DNA from 2 places in the Streptomyces sp. NBC_01381 genome. Region 1 is predicted to be linked to the other one. Evidence: riboswitches for the same ligand, from Rfam matches in the RefSeq annotation. Region 1 holds a riboswitch; the other holds the start of a gene.

Region 1 (5,845 bases):
CGCCTCTCCGCGGTCCTGGCACCGCTGACGGCCGCGCTCGTGCTGCTCTTCGCCATCGCGCTGTGGCCGCTGCTCGGCGTGCCCGTTCGCTGAGCGCTGTGCTGGAACGTCATCTGCGGGCCGGTGGGGGCTGGTCGAGCCCGCGCGGCGGAGCCGCCAATGTCGCAGCCCCGCGCCCATCAGTTCCCTCTGCCATGGAGACCCTCATGCTGACCCGTTTCGCCATCGCCCCCAGCGGCTTCAAGGAGTCCCTGTCCGCGCACTCCGCGGCCGAGGCCATCGCCGAAGGGGTACGCCGTGTCGTCCCGCACGCGGTGACCGATCTGATCCCCCTGGTGGACGGCGGTGAGGGCACCGCGCGCGCCCTGGCCGCCACCGGCGGCGGCCGCCTGGTCGCACTGCCCGCCACCGGGCCCGTCGGCCAGCGGATCGGCACGCACTTCGCGCTACTGCCCGACGGCACGGCGGTCGTCGAGATGGCGGCGGTGGCCGGGCTCTCGCTGGTCCCGCGCGATCTGCGCGACCCGGGCGCCACGACGACGTACGGCGTCGGCGAGCTGATCGGCGCCGCCCTGGACGCGGGGGCCCGCCGCATCCTGGTGGGCTGCGGCGACTCCGGAACGTCGGACGGCGGCGCGGGCGCCCTGCAGGCGCTCGGCGCCCGGCTCCTGGACGCGGACGGCTGGGAACTCCCGCACGGCGGCCGTGAGTTGACCCGCCTGAGCCGCATCGACCCGTCGGGCCTCGACCCCCGTCTGAAGGGCACCGAGATCCGGGTCGCCTGCAACCCCTTCAACGTCCTGACCGGCGAGCGCGGCGTCGCCCGCGTCTTCGGCCCCCAGAAGGGCGCCACACCCGCCCAGGTCGAGGTGCTCGCGGCCGCCCTTGAGCACTGGGCGCACATCCTCACCCGCGACCTGCACGCCACGGCGGACCTCGCCCTCGGCCCCGGCACGGGCGCATCCGGCGGTCTCGGCGCCGGCCTCGCCGCGCTGGGCGCCCGGCTGCTCCCCCGCTTCGACGTCCTGCTCGACCACCTGGACCTGGACGCCCGGCTTGCCCGCGCCGACCTCGTCGTCACCGCCGAGGGCGCCCTCGACCACCAGACGCCGCGCGGCAAGATCCCCGCCGAGGTGGCAAGGCGCGCCAAGCGGTCGGGCCGTCCGGTGCTCGTCCTCGCGGGCACCATCGGCCAGGGCGCGCACCATGTGCGGGCGGCGGGCGTGGACGCCTACAGCGCGATCCTGCCCGCCCCGGTCTCGCTCACGGAGGCGCTCGGCCGGGGCGGCGAGTTCCTCACCGACGCGACCGAGCGAGCCCTGCGGATGATCCAGATCGGCACCCGGCTGCCGTCCTCAAAGACTCAGGCCCCGGTGGTGTCCGGCACGCAACGCCCGTCCTCGGTGCGGTAGTTCCACCGCGCGCCGTCCGCCACCAGCTCCTTGACGGCGCGCACGAAACGCTCGACGTGCTCGTCCGGGGTTCCGGCGCCGAAGCTCACCCGGATCGCGTTCAGCGACTTCTCGCCGGGCGCGGCCTCGGGGGCACCGCACTCGCCCTGGGTCTGCGGGTCGCTGCCGAGCAGGGTGCGCACCAGCGGGTGGGCGCAGAAGAGACCGTCGCGTACGCCGATGCCGTACTCGGCGGAGAGCGCCGCGGCGAAGTGCGAGCTGTTCCAGCCCTCGACGACGAACGAGATGACGCCGACGCGCGGGGCGTCGTCGCCGAAGAGCGAGAGCACCTTCACCGCGGGCACCTCGGCGAGGCCCTCGCGGACCTTGGCGATGAGGTGGTTCTCGCGGGCGACGAGCTCGTCGAAGCCCGCCTCGGTCAGCGCCTTGCAGGCGGCGGCGATCGAGTACACGCCGATGACGTTCGGCGAACCGGCCTCGTGCCGGGCGGCGGTGTCGTGCCACTCGACGTCCACGCCGCCGTCCGTGCGCCGCGCGACCTTCCGCGATGCGCCGCCGCCGGCGAGGTAGGGCTCGGCCTCCTGAAGCCAGTCGGAGCGGCCCGCGAGGACGCCCGAGCCGAAGGGCGCGTACAGCTTGTGACCGGAGAACGCGACCCAGTCGACGTCCAACTCACGTACGGAGACGGGGTGATGGGGTGCGAGCTGCGCGGCGTCCAGGACGATGCGGGCGCCGTGCGCGTGGGCGGCGGCGGCCAGCTCCTTCACCGGCCACAGCTCACCGGTGACATTCGACGCGCCGGTCACGCAGACCAGGGCGGGCCCGTAGGGGTCGCGGTCGGCGAGAGCGCGCTCCAGGGTGGCGACGGCCTGGTCGGCGGTGCGCGGCGCGTTCAGGTACGTCACGCGGGCGTCGCGCCAGGGCAGCAGCGAGGCGTGGTGCTCGGTCTCGAAGACGAAGACCTGGCAGTCGGCGGGCAGCGCGGCGGCGAGCAGGTTGAGCGAGTCGGTGGTCGACCGCGTGAAGACGACCTGGTCGCCCTCACGGCAGTCGAGGAACTCGGCGACGGTGACCCGGCTGTTCTCGAACAGGTCGGTGGAGAGCTGCGACAGATACCCGGCCCCGCGGTGCACGCTGCCGTAGTACGGCGCGTACGCGGCCACGTCGTCCCACACCCGCTGCAGCGCGGGCGCGCTCGCCGCGTAGTCGAGCGCGGCGTAGGTCACCTCGCCACCGGTGACGAGCGGCACGGTGACGTCCCGGCCGAGGACGGCGAGGGGGGCACAGACGGACGAGTCGGCGGCGACGGCGGAAACAGACATGGCGAACTCCCGTGGGAAGGCAGGCGAGTTCACTGCAGCGACGCCCGTGCGACACGCAGGGCGGTGCAGTGATGAAAAGAAAAGGGGGGTGCGGAAAAGGGGCCGGAAAGCCCTATCGCATTCGCTTGCTCACGAGACTGCTCCCTCGAGGACCAGGACCCCTGGTGATCGCGAGGGGTCCGCGCTTGCCATACGCCTTGCTGCGTACGGCCTGGTCTTCACCCGGGGCACCCCGCCACGGACGGAGGGTTGCCGGACAGCAAGCCGGGGCCTAATCGCTGTCACTCATGACCTGTTGAGCATCTTGCCACATGATCTTCGACGCGCAAGGCGCAGTCCAGAATCCGGACTGCGCCTTGGGTCACATTCGGGGCCCGCGTCAGCGGTTGCTGGCCGCCACCCAGCGCTCCAGGGCCTTCTTCGCGGCCCCGGAGTCGATGGACTCGGCCGCCCTGACCATGCCGGCCCGGATCTCCTCCACGAGGCTCCCCTCGCCCGGCGAGAGGGCCACGAGCGCCGCCGCCGAGTTGAGCAGCACCGCGTCCCGCACGGGCCCGGTCTCCCCGTCGAGCAGCCGCCGCGCGACCTCCGCGTTGTACGAGGCGTCGGCACCCCGCAGCGCCTCGATGGGCACCAGGTCGATCCCGACGTCGCGCGGGTCGAAGGCCTCCTCGCGCACGGCTCCGTCACGCACCACCCAGACCCGGGAGGTCGACGTCGTCGTCAGCTCGTCGAGCCCGTCGTCGCCGCGGAAGACGAGCGAGGAATGCCCGCGCTCGGCGAAGACACCGGCCACCACGGGCGCCATCCGCGGGTCGGCGACGCCGACCGCCTGGGCCCGCACCCTGGCCGGGTTGGTGAGCGGACCGAGCAGGTTGAACACGGTCCGGATGCCCAGCTGGCCGCGCGCGGCGCCCGCGTACCGCAGCGCCGGGTGGAACTTCACCGCGAAGCAGAAGGTGATGCCCGCCTCCTCCACGACCTCGACGACCCGCTGCGGCGTGAGCTCCAGGTTCACGCCGAGCTTCTCGAGCACGTCGGAGGCGCCGCTGGCCGACGACGCGGCGCGGTTGCCGTGCTTGACGACCTTCGCGCCCGCGCCGGCGATGACGATCGCGGACATCGTGGAGATGTTGACGGTCTTGGCGCCGTCGCCACCGGTGCCGACGATGTCGACGGTCTCGCCGGGCACCTTGATCACATTGGCGTGCTCATACATGGCGCGTACGAGACCGGAGATCTCCTCGACCGTCTCGCCCTTGGCGCGCAGCGCCACCACGAAGCCGGCGATCTGCGCGTCGGTGGCCTCGCCGCGCATGATGCGGTCCATGGCCCAGGCGGTGTCGTCGGCGCTCTGGTCGCGCCCGTCGAGCAGACCGTTCAGTACGTCGGGCCAGGAACGGCCCGCCGCGGTATTGCCTCCTGCGGGGGTCACAGCGCTCATCTGCCGCTCCTGAGTTCGTATAAATGGGCCAAGGACACCCTATCCAGGTGCGGGGACGGCAAAGAGCCCCGTCCGCGCAATGGACGGGGCTCTTGCCGTGGCGACCTTGTGGTCAGAGCTCTGTGAGCTCAGGGATCAGTGGTGGCCGTGGCCGCTCGTGATCTCCTTGTACTCCTCGACGGTGGGCTTGGGGATCTGGCTCTCTTCCCCGAAGTAGCCCTTCGAGAGCTTGGCCCGGAGCTTCTGCGAACCGGACACCTTGCGCTCGACACCGTTCTCGTCGACCGTCGGGCCGATCTCGACCGGCACGTACTGCTCGTGCGCGGTGAGCGTGTGCAGCTGCTCCTGGTTGAGCGGCTCGTGGACCTCGATGAACTCACCGTGCGGCAGGCGCTTGATGATGCCGGACTCGCGCCCGTGCAGCACCTTGTCCTTGTCGCGCCGCTGCAGACCCAGGCAGATCCGCTTGGTGATGATGAACGCCAGCACCGGGAAGACGAAGAAGGCGATCCGCACGAACCAGGTGATCGAGTTGATCGACAGGTGGAAGTGCGTGGCCCACAGGTCGTTTCCGCCGCCGATGAGCAGCACGAAGTACCAGGACAGCCATGCGACACCGAAGGCCGTACGGGTCGGGACGTTGCGTGGGCGGTCCAGGATGTGGTGCTCGCGCTTGTCGCCGGTGACCCAGGACTCGATGAACGGGTAGACCGCGATCGCGACCAGGACCAACGGGAAGATGATCAGCGGGATGAACACACCCAGGACGAGCGTGTGACCCCAGAGATTGATCTCCCAGCCCGGCATGAACCGGATCAGGCCCTCGGAGAAGCCCATGTACCAGTCGGGCTGGGCTCCGGTGGAGACCTGGTCCGGACGGTATGGGCCGAGAGCCCAGATCGGGTTGATCGTGGCGATCGCCGAGATGGCCGCGATGACGCCGAAGACCAGGAAGAAGAAGCCTCCGGCCTTGGCCATGTAGACCGGGAGCAGCGGCATGCCGACGACGTTCTTCTCGGTCCTGCCGGGGCCCGCGAACTGCGTGTGCTTGTGGAAGAAGACCAGGATCAGGTGGGCCACCAGGAGGCCCATCATGATGCCGGGCAGCAGCAGGATGTGGACCGAGTAGAACCGGGCCACGAAGTCGCCGCCGGGGAACTCCCCGCCGAACAGGAACATCGACAGGTACGTACCGACGATCGGTACGGACAGGATCGCGCCCTGCATGAAGCGGACACCGGTGCCGGAGAGCAGGTCGTCCGGGAGCGAGTAACCGGTGAAGCCGGTGAACATGCCGAGGACGAGCAGCAGGAAGCCGAAGATCCAGTTGACCTCACGGGGCTTGCGGAAGGCACCCGTGAAGAAGACGCGCATCATGTGCACGAACATCGCCGCGAGGAAGATCAGCGCCGCCCAGTGGTGGATCTGCCGGATCAGCAGACCACCGCGCACATCGAAGCTGATGTGCATGGTCGAGTTGAACGCCTCGGACATCAGCTGTCCCTGCAGCGGGACGTAGCTGCCGTGGTACTCCACCTCGTTCATCGACGGGTGGAAGAACAGCGTCAGATACACACCCGTGAGGATGATGATGATGAAGCTGTAGAGCGCGACCTCACCCAGCATGAAGGACCAGTGGTCCGGGAAGATCTTGCGCATGTTGGCCT
Region 2 (5,845 bases), 1.8 Mb from region 1:
GAATGTATCTGTCCAACTGCCGTCTGCAACAGGTCAATCGGACGAGAATTCCGGGCACGCCCGATCGGAAATATGCGGAGAATTTGCCGGAGTTCAGGGCAAGTCGGGCCAGACAAATGCCGCGATCGGCTCAAATGGGCAGTGCACTTTGGCTACTTCTTATCGGCTCCGGACCGACTTCGTATATGCGCTCGGCACAAACGGAGAAGCTCGTTTCCCAACTGTACCGCGCTCAACCACATGGAATTGCCCCCTCCACTTCTCTCGCGGAGGGGGCAATTGAGATAACACAGGGTGGTTGCGTAAAGGATCAGCCGCCGGCGACGGCAGGAATGATCGAGACACCCGCGCCGTCCGGAGTGGCCGTCTCCAGACCCTGCTCGAAACGGACGTCGTCGTCGTTGACGTACACGTTCACGAAGCGGCGCAGCTTGCCCTGGTCGTCCAGGACGCGGGCGGCGATACCGGCGTGCTTCTTCTCCAGGTCGGCGATGACCTCGGAGAGGTTCGCCCCCTCGGCGGCGACCTCGGCCTGACCGCCGGTGTAGGTGCGAAGAATGGTGGGGATGCGGACGTTGACGCTCATGGGGTTCACCTCAGAGATACGGGGAGGGAGCGCCCCTGAAAGGGGCGCGGGGAACTGCGCGAGGACGGACCACGACCAGCCGGTCGGCGACGGCGGTCAGCCCCTACGGCGACTAGCCTGCAAGCCCCGCGGCGCGGAACGCGTCAAGACTGGGCCGGATGGTCGCAGTCGCCTGCGAGGTCTCAGCGACGGCGTCAAGCGTCTTCAGGCCGTCCCCGGTGTTCAGCACGACCGTGGTGAGGGACGGATCGATGAGGCCAGCCTCGACCAGCTTCTTCGTGACGCCGACCGTCACCCCACCCGCGGTCTCCGCGAAGATGCCTTCCGTCCGCGCGAGCAACTTGATCGCATCGACGACCTGCTCGTCGTTGACGTCCTCCACCGCCCCGCCCGTGCGACGCGCGATGTCCAGCACGTACGGCCCGTCGGCCGGGTTGCCGATGGCCAGCGACTTGGCGATGGTGTTCGGCTTCTGGGGACGTACGACGTCATGCCCCGCCTTGAAGGCGGCCGACACCGGCGAGCACCCCTCCGCCTGCGCGCCAAAGATCTTGTACGGCTTGTCCTCAACGAGGCCAAGCCGGATCAGCTCCTTCAGACCCTTGTCGATCTTCGTGAGCTGCGAGCCCGACGCGATCGGGATGACCAGCTGGTCCGGAAGGACCCACCCCAGCTGCTCACAGATCTCGTACGCGAGGGTCTTGGAGCCCTCGCCGTAGTACGGCCGCAGGTTGACGTTGACGAAGCCCCAGCCCTCACCCAGCGGGTCGCCGATGAGCTCGGAGCAGAAGCGGTTCACGTCGTCGTAGTTGCCCTCGATGCCGACGAGCTCGCCGCCGTACACCGCGGCCATGACGACCTTGCCCTGCTCCAGGTCGTGCGGGATGAACACGCAGGAGCGGAAGCCGGCGCGGGCCGCGGCGGCGCCGACGGCACCGGCGAGGTTGCCCGTCGAAGAGCACGAAAGAGTCGTGAACCCGAAGGCGCGCGCCGCCTCGAGCGCCTGCGCCACGACGCGGTCCTTGAAGGAGTGCGTGGGGTTGCCGGAGTCGTCCTTGACGAACAACTTGCCCTGCTCGACGCCGAGTTCACGGGCGAGGTTGTCGGCCTTGACGAGCTGGGTCCAGCCGGGGTTCAGGTTCGGCTTGTCGGCCACGTCGGCGGGGACGGGGAGCAGCGGCGCGTAACGCCAGATGTTGGCGGGGCCGGACTCGATCTGCTTGCGGAGCGCCTCGGGGTCACCGGTCGGCAGGTCGTAGGCCACTTCGAGCGGGCCGAAACAGGCCTGACAGGCGAAGATGGGGCCGAGCGCGTAGAGCTCGCCGCACTCGCGGCAGGAGAGGCCCGATGCGGGGCCGAGGTCTACGGAGTTCGTAGCGGTGGTGGTGTCGTTCGTTGCGACAGTCTGCGCAGCCATGGAGGCGAGGCCCTTTCTCCTCATCTTCCCCGCGGCGCATCTCGCCGCGAGACGGAATTGGCACCTTCCCCACCGTGACCTCGTCGGTCGGCGGGAGGGTTGCCGGGGCTTCAACGGGCCGTATCCCTCTGCCCCTCTGGATGAGCGCTATGGCGCCGGGCTCGCGGTCCCGGTGCATTTGTTACGCGATGACCCCCGACATGCGATGGTCATCCGCGTTGTTCAAGACTGTAACCGAAGGCCTGGACGCTTGAGATAGTCGTCCGAACCGCGAGATGGATCACACAGAGAGGACCCTGACCTTGCTGGAAGAGGCCGAGCGCTGGCTGAGCAGGCGTTCCTGGTCCGTCGCCGACCGGCCGCTTGACCGGCTCATCGCGGCGAAGAAGGCGTCCGGCACGTCGGTGAGTGTCGTGCTGCCCGCGCTCGACGAAGAGGAGACGGTCGGCGAGATCGTCGCGGAGATCCGCCGTGAGCTGGTCGAGAAGGCCCCGCTCGTCGACGAGCTCGTGGTGATCGACTCGGGCTCGAAGGACCGCACGGCCGAGGTCGCGCGCGCCGCGGGCGCGCGGGTCGTGCACCGGGACGAGATCCTCCCCCGCATCCCGGCCGTGCCCGGCAAGGGCGAGGTCCTCTGGCGTTCGCTCCTGGTGACCGGCGGTGACATCGTCGCGTTCGTCGACGCGGACCTGAAGGAGTTCTCGGCGGACTTCGTCTCGGGCATCGTGGGCCCGCTCCTGACCGAGCCCGACGTGGACTTCGTGAAGGCGATGTACGACCGCCCGCTCGGCGGGGCCGCAGGTCAGGGCGGCCGGGTCACCGAGCTGATGGCGCGCCCGCTGCTGAACATGCACTGGCCGCAGCTCGCGGGCTTCGTCCAGCCGCTCGGCGGCGAGTACGCGGCACGCAGGTCGCTGCTCGAACGGCTGCCGTTCCCCGTCGGTTACGGAGTGGAGCTGGGCCTCCTTGTCGACGCGCTGCACACGGTGGGCCTCGACGCGCTCGCGCAGGTCGACGTCGGTGTGCGCAAGCACCGTCACCAGGACGGTCAGGCGCTGGGCCGGATGGCCGCGGCGATCTACCGGACGGCACAGCTGCGGCTCGCCCGCGGACACCTCGTACGCCCCGAGCTCACGCAGTTCGAGCGGGACGAGCACGGATTCGCGCCGCGCACCCACTCCGTGGACACGGAGGAGCGGCCGCCGATGGCCGACATCGCGGAGTACGCGGAACGCCGCGTGGCGTAGCCACGCCCAGCGGAGGCGCGACTGGGCGCTCGAGCCTTCGCGCGACTGCTTGCTCCTGGAACGTATACGGCGGGGCCCCCGCGGGGGTCCGGCCGTACGTTTGAGGTTTCCCCGGAGGGGCTAGGTTTCGGCACATGGTCTCCGAGCAGGCAGCGGCCCCGGCCGCCCAGGTCCTCGTCGCGTCCAACCGCGGCCCTGTCACGTACACCCTGGAGGAGAACGGGGAGCTGACGGCCAAGCGGGGCGGCGGCGGACTCGTCTCCGGGCTCAGCGCGATCGGGGACGACGCGGACGCCCTGTGGGTCTGCGCGGCGCTGGGTGACGGCGACCGGGAGGCCGTACGGCGCGGGGTCGCCGAGCCGGGCGTGCGGATGCTCGACATCGACGCCGGGTCGCACGAGGGCGTGCACGCCGACGCGTACAACGGGATCGCGAACTCGGTGCTTTGGTTCGTCCACCACATGCTCTACCAGACCCCGCTGGAACCGGCGTTCGGCCCGGAGTTCCGGGCGCAGTGGGCCTCGTACGAGACCTACAACCGAGCCTTCGCGGAGGCACTCGCGGAGAGTGCCGGGTCCGGCGCCGCGGTCCTCGTCCAGGACTATCACTTGTCTCTCGTCCCAGGGATGCTCCGCGAACTCCGCCCCGACCTGCGCATCGGCCACTTCTCGCACACGCCGTGGGCGCCGGTCGACTACTTCCGGATGCTGCCGGACGACATCGCCGAGCAGCTGCTGCGGGGCATCCTGGGCGCCGACCGGGCGGCGTTCCTGACGGGGCGGTGGGCGGACGCGTTCACGGCGTGCTGCGTGGACGCGCTCGGCGGTACGTCGGGGACGCGGATCGGGGTACACGGGCTTGGGGCGGACGCGGATTTCCTGCGGGAGCGGTCGCGGCGGGCGGATGTGGAGGAGCGGCTGGTCGCGCTGCGGGAGCAAGTGGGGGGCGACCGGAAGGTGATCGTCCGCGTCGACCGGACGGAACTGTCGAAGAACATCGTGCGGGGGCTGCAGGCGTATCGGCAGCTCCTGGAGGACCACCCCGAGTGGCGGGAGCGGGTGGTGCACGTCGCGTTCGCGTATCCGTCCCGGCAGGACCTGGCGGTGTACCGCGACTACACGGCGGAGGTGCGGCGGCTCGCGGACTCGATCAACTCGGCGTACGGGGTGGCGGGTTGGACCCCGGTGGTGCTCCACGTGAAGGACGACTTCGCGCGGTCGCTGGCGGCGTACCGGCTGGCGGACGTGGCTCTGGTGAACCCCATCCGGGACGGGATGAACCTGGTCGCCAAGGAGGTGCCGGTCGTCTCCGACGAGGGGTGCGTTCTTGTTCTGTCGCGGGAGGCTGGGGCATACGAGGAGCTGGGCGAGGACGCGCTGGTGGTGAACCCGTATGACGTTTCGGGTACGGCGGTTGCGCTGCACGAGGCGTTGAGCATGCCTGCGGACGAGCGCGCCGAACGCACAAAACGACTCGCTGCGGCGGCCACTGCGCTGCCGCCTGCCCAGTGGTTCCTGGACCAGCTGGGGGCGCTGGGGTAAGGGCGGTTTCGTCCTCAAACGCCGGACGGGCTGAAAAACCTGGCAACTGCCGGGCAATCGGGTGGGTGGGCGGGAAAAATCTCCAACCCCCACCCACGTTTGTCCATGGGCCCCCGGCCAGCCCCCTCGCTACCTTCCCCGCATGGCCCTACGCCGCACAAGCACCGTAGCCCTCACCGCCCTCGCCCTGGCAGGGGCGACAGCCGCCCCCACCGCCGCCGCGGAGGCGAAGACGTACTACGTCGACTGCCGGAGCGGCAGCGACAACGCGTCCGGCACCTCCGCCGGAACGGCCTGGCGCAGCCTGCAGAAGGCGAGCGCCCACACCTACGCCCCCGGCGAGAAACTGCTGCTGCGGCGCGGCACAAGCTGCACGGGGGTGCTGGCTCCCAAAGGTGCGGGTGCGGCCGGCGCCCCCGTGCTGATCGACGCGTACGGAAGCGGCAAGGCCAAGCCCCGCATCCAGGCGAACGGCGCCCGCGCCGCCCTGCATCTGGTCAACACCGAGCAGTGGGAGATCCGGAACCTGGACCTCTCCAACACCGGTCCCGCCACCACCACCGAACGCCGCGCCGGGCTCTACGTCCAGCTCACCGACTACGGCACGGCCGACCACTTCGTCGTCGACGGAGTCGACGTCCACGACGTGAACGGCGCCGACTTCAAGGACCCGGACCCGTCCGGCGGGATTCTCTTCGTCGTGCAGGGCAGCACCACCCCCACCCGTTTCAACGGCCTCCGCGTCGAGGACTCCACCGTCCGCCACGTCGACCGCACCGGCATCGGCACCATGTCGACCTGGGGCAGCGGCACGGACGCCGATGCCGAACTCCTTTCCAGCGGCGTCGAGTTCGTACGGAACAAGGCTTACGACGTCGGCGGCGACGGCATCGTCATCCACGAGACGCGGAAGGCCCGCGTCGAGCACAACTACGTGGACGGGTTCAACATGCGCTCGGCGGGCTACAACGCCGGCATCTGGGCCTGGGAGTCGCAGGACGCGCTCTACCAGTACAACGAGGTCACCGGCGGCCACGGGACGCGGGACTCAATG

What was found. Region 1 has a riboswitch for S-adenosylmethionine ahead of OG453_RS13950 (aminotransferase class V-fold PLP-dependent enzyme). Riboswitches for the same ligand answer to the same signal wherever they lie in the genome.
Region 2: linked by a shared signal. The riboswitch ahead of thrC (threonine synthase) and the one ahead of OG453_RS13950 (aminotransferase class V-fold PLP-dependent enzyme) in region 1 are both predicted to bind S-adenosylmethionine.

What each region holds. Positions count from the first base shown of each region.
Region 1 is NZ_JAPEPI010000001.1:2,961,989-2,967,833, reverse strand. It holds gene OG453_RS13960 (SLC13 family permease) at 1-93, shown strand, start outside; gene OG453_RS13955 (glycerate kinase) at 207-1,412, shown strand; gene OG453_RS13950 (aminotransferase class V-fold PLP-dependent enzyme) at 1,364-2,734, opposite strand; SAM riboswitch class IV at 2,911-3,027, opposite strand; gene trpD (anthranilate phosphoribosyltransferase) at 3,114-4,178, opposite strand; gene OG453_RS13940 (cytochrome bc complex cytochrome b subunit) at 4,314-5,845, opposite strand, start outside.
Region 2 is NZ_JAPEPI010000001.1:1,189,197-1,195,041, reverse strand. It holds gene OG453_RS05800 (MoaD/ThiS family protein) at 311-586, opposite strand; gene thrC (threonine synthase) at 699-2,003, opposite strand; SAM riboswitch class I at 2,021-2,150, opposite strand; gene OG453_RS05790 (glucosyl-3-phosphoglycerate synthase) at 2,306-3,250, shown strand; gene OG453_RS05785 (trehalose-6-phosphate synthase) at 3,385-4,791, shown strand; gene OG453_RS05780 (right-handed parallel beta-helix repeat-containing protein) at 4,934-5,845, shown strand, end outside.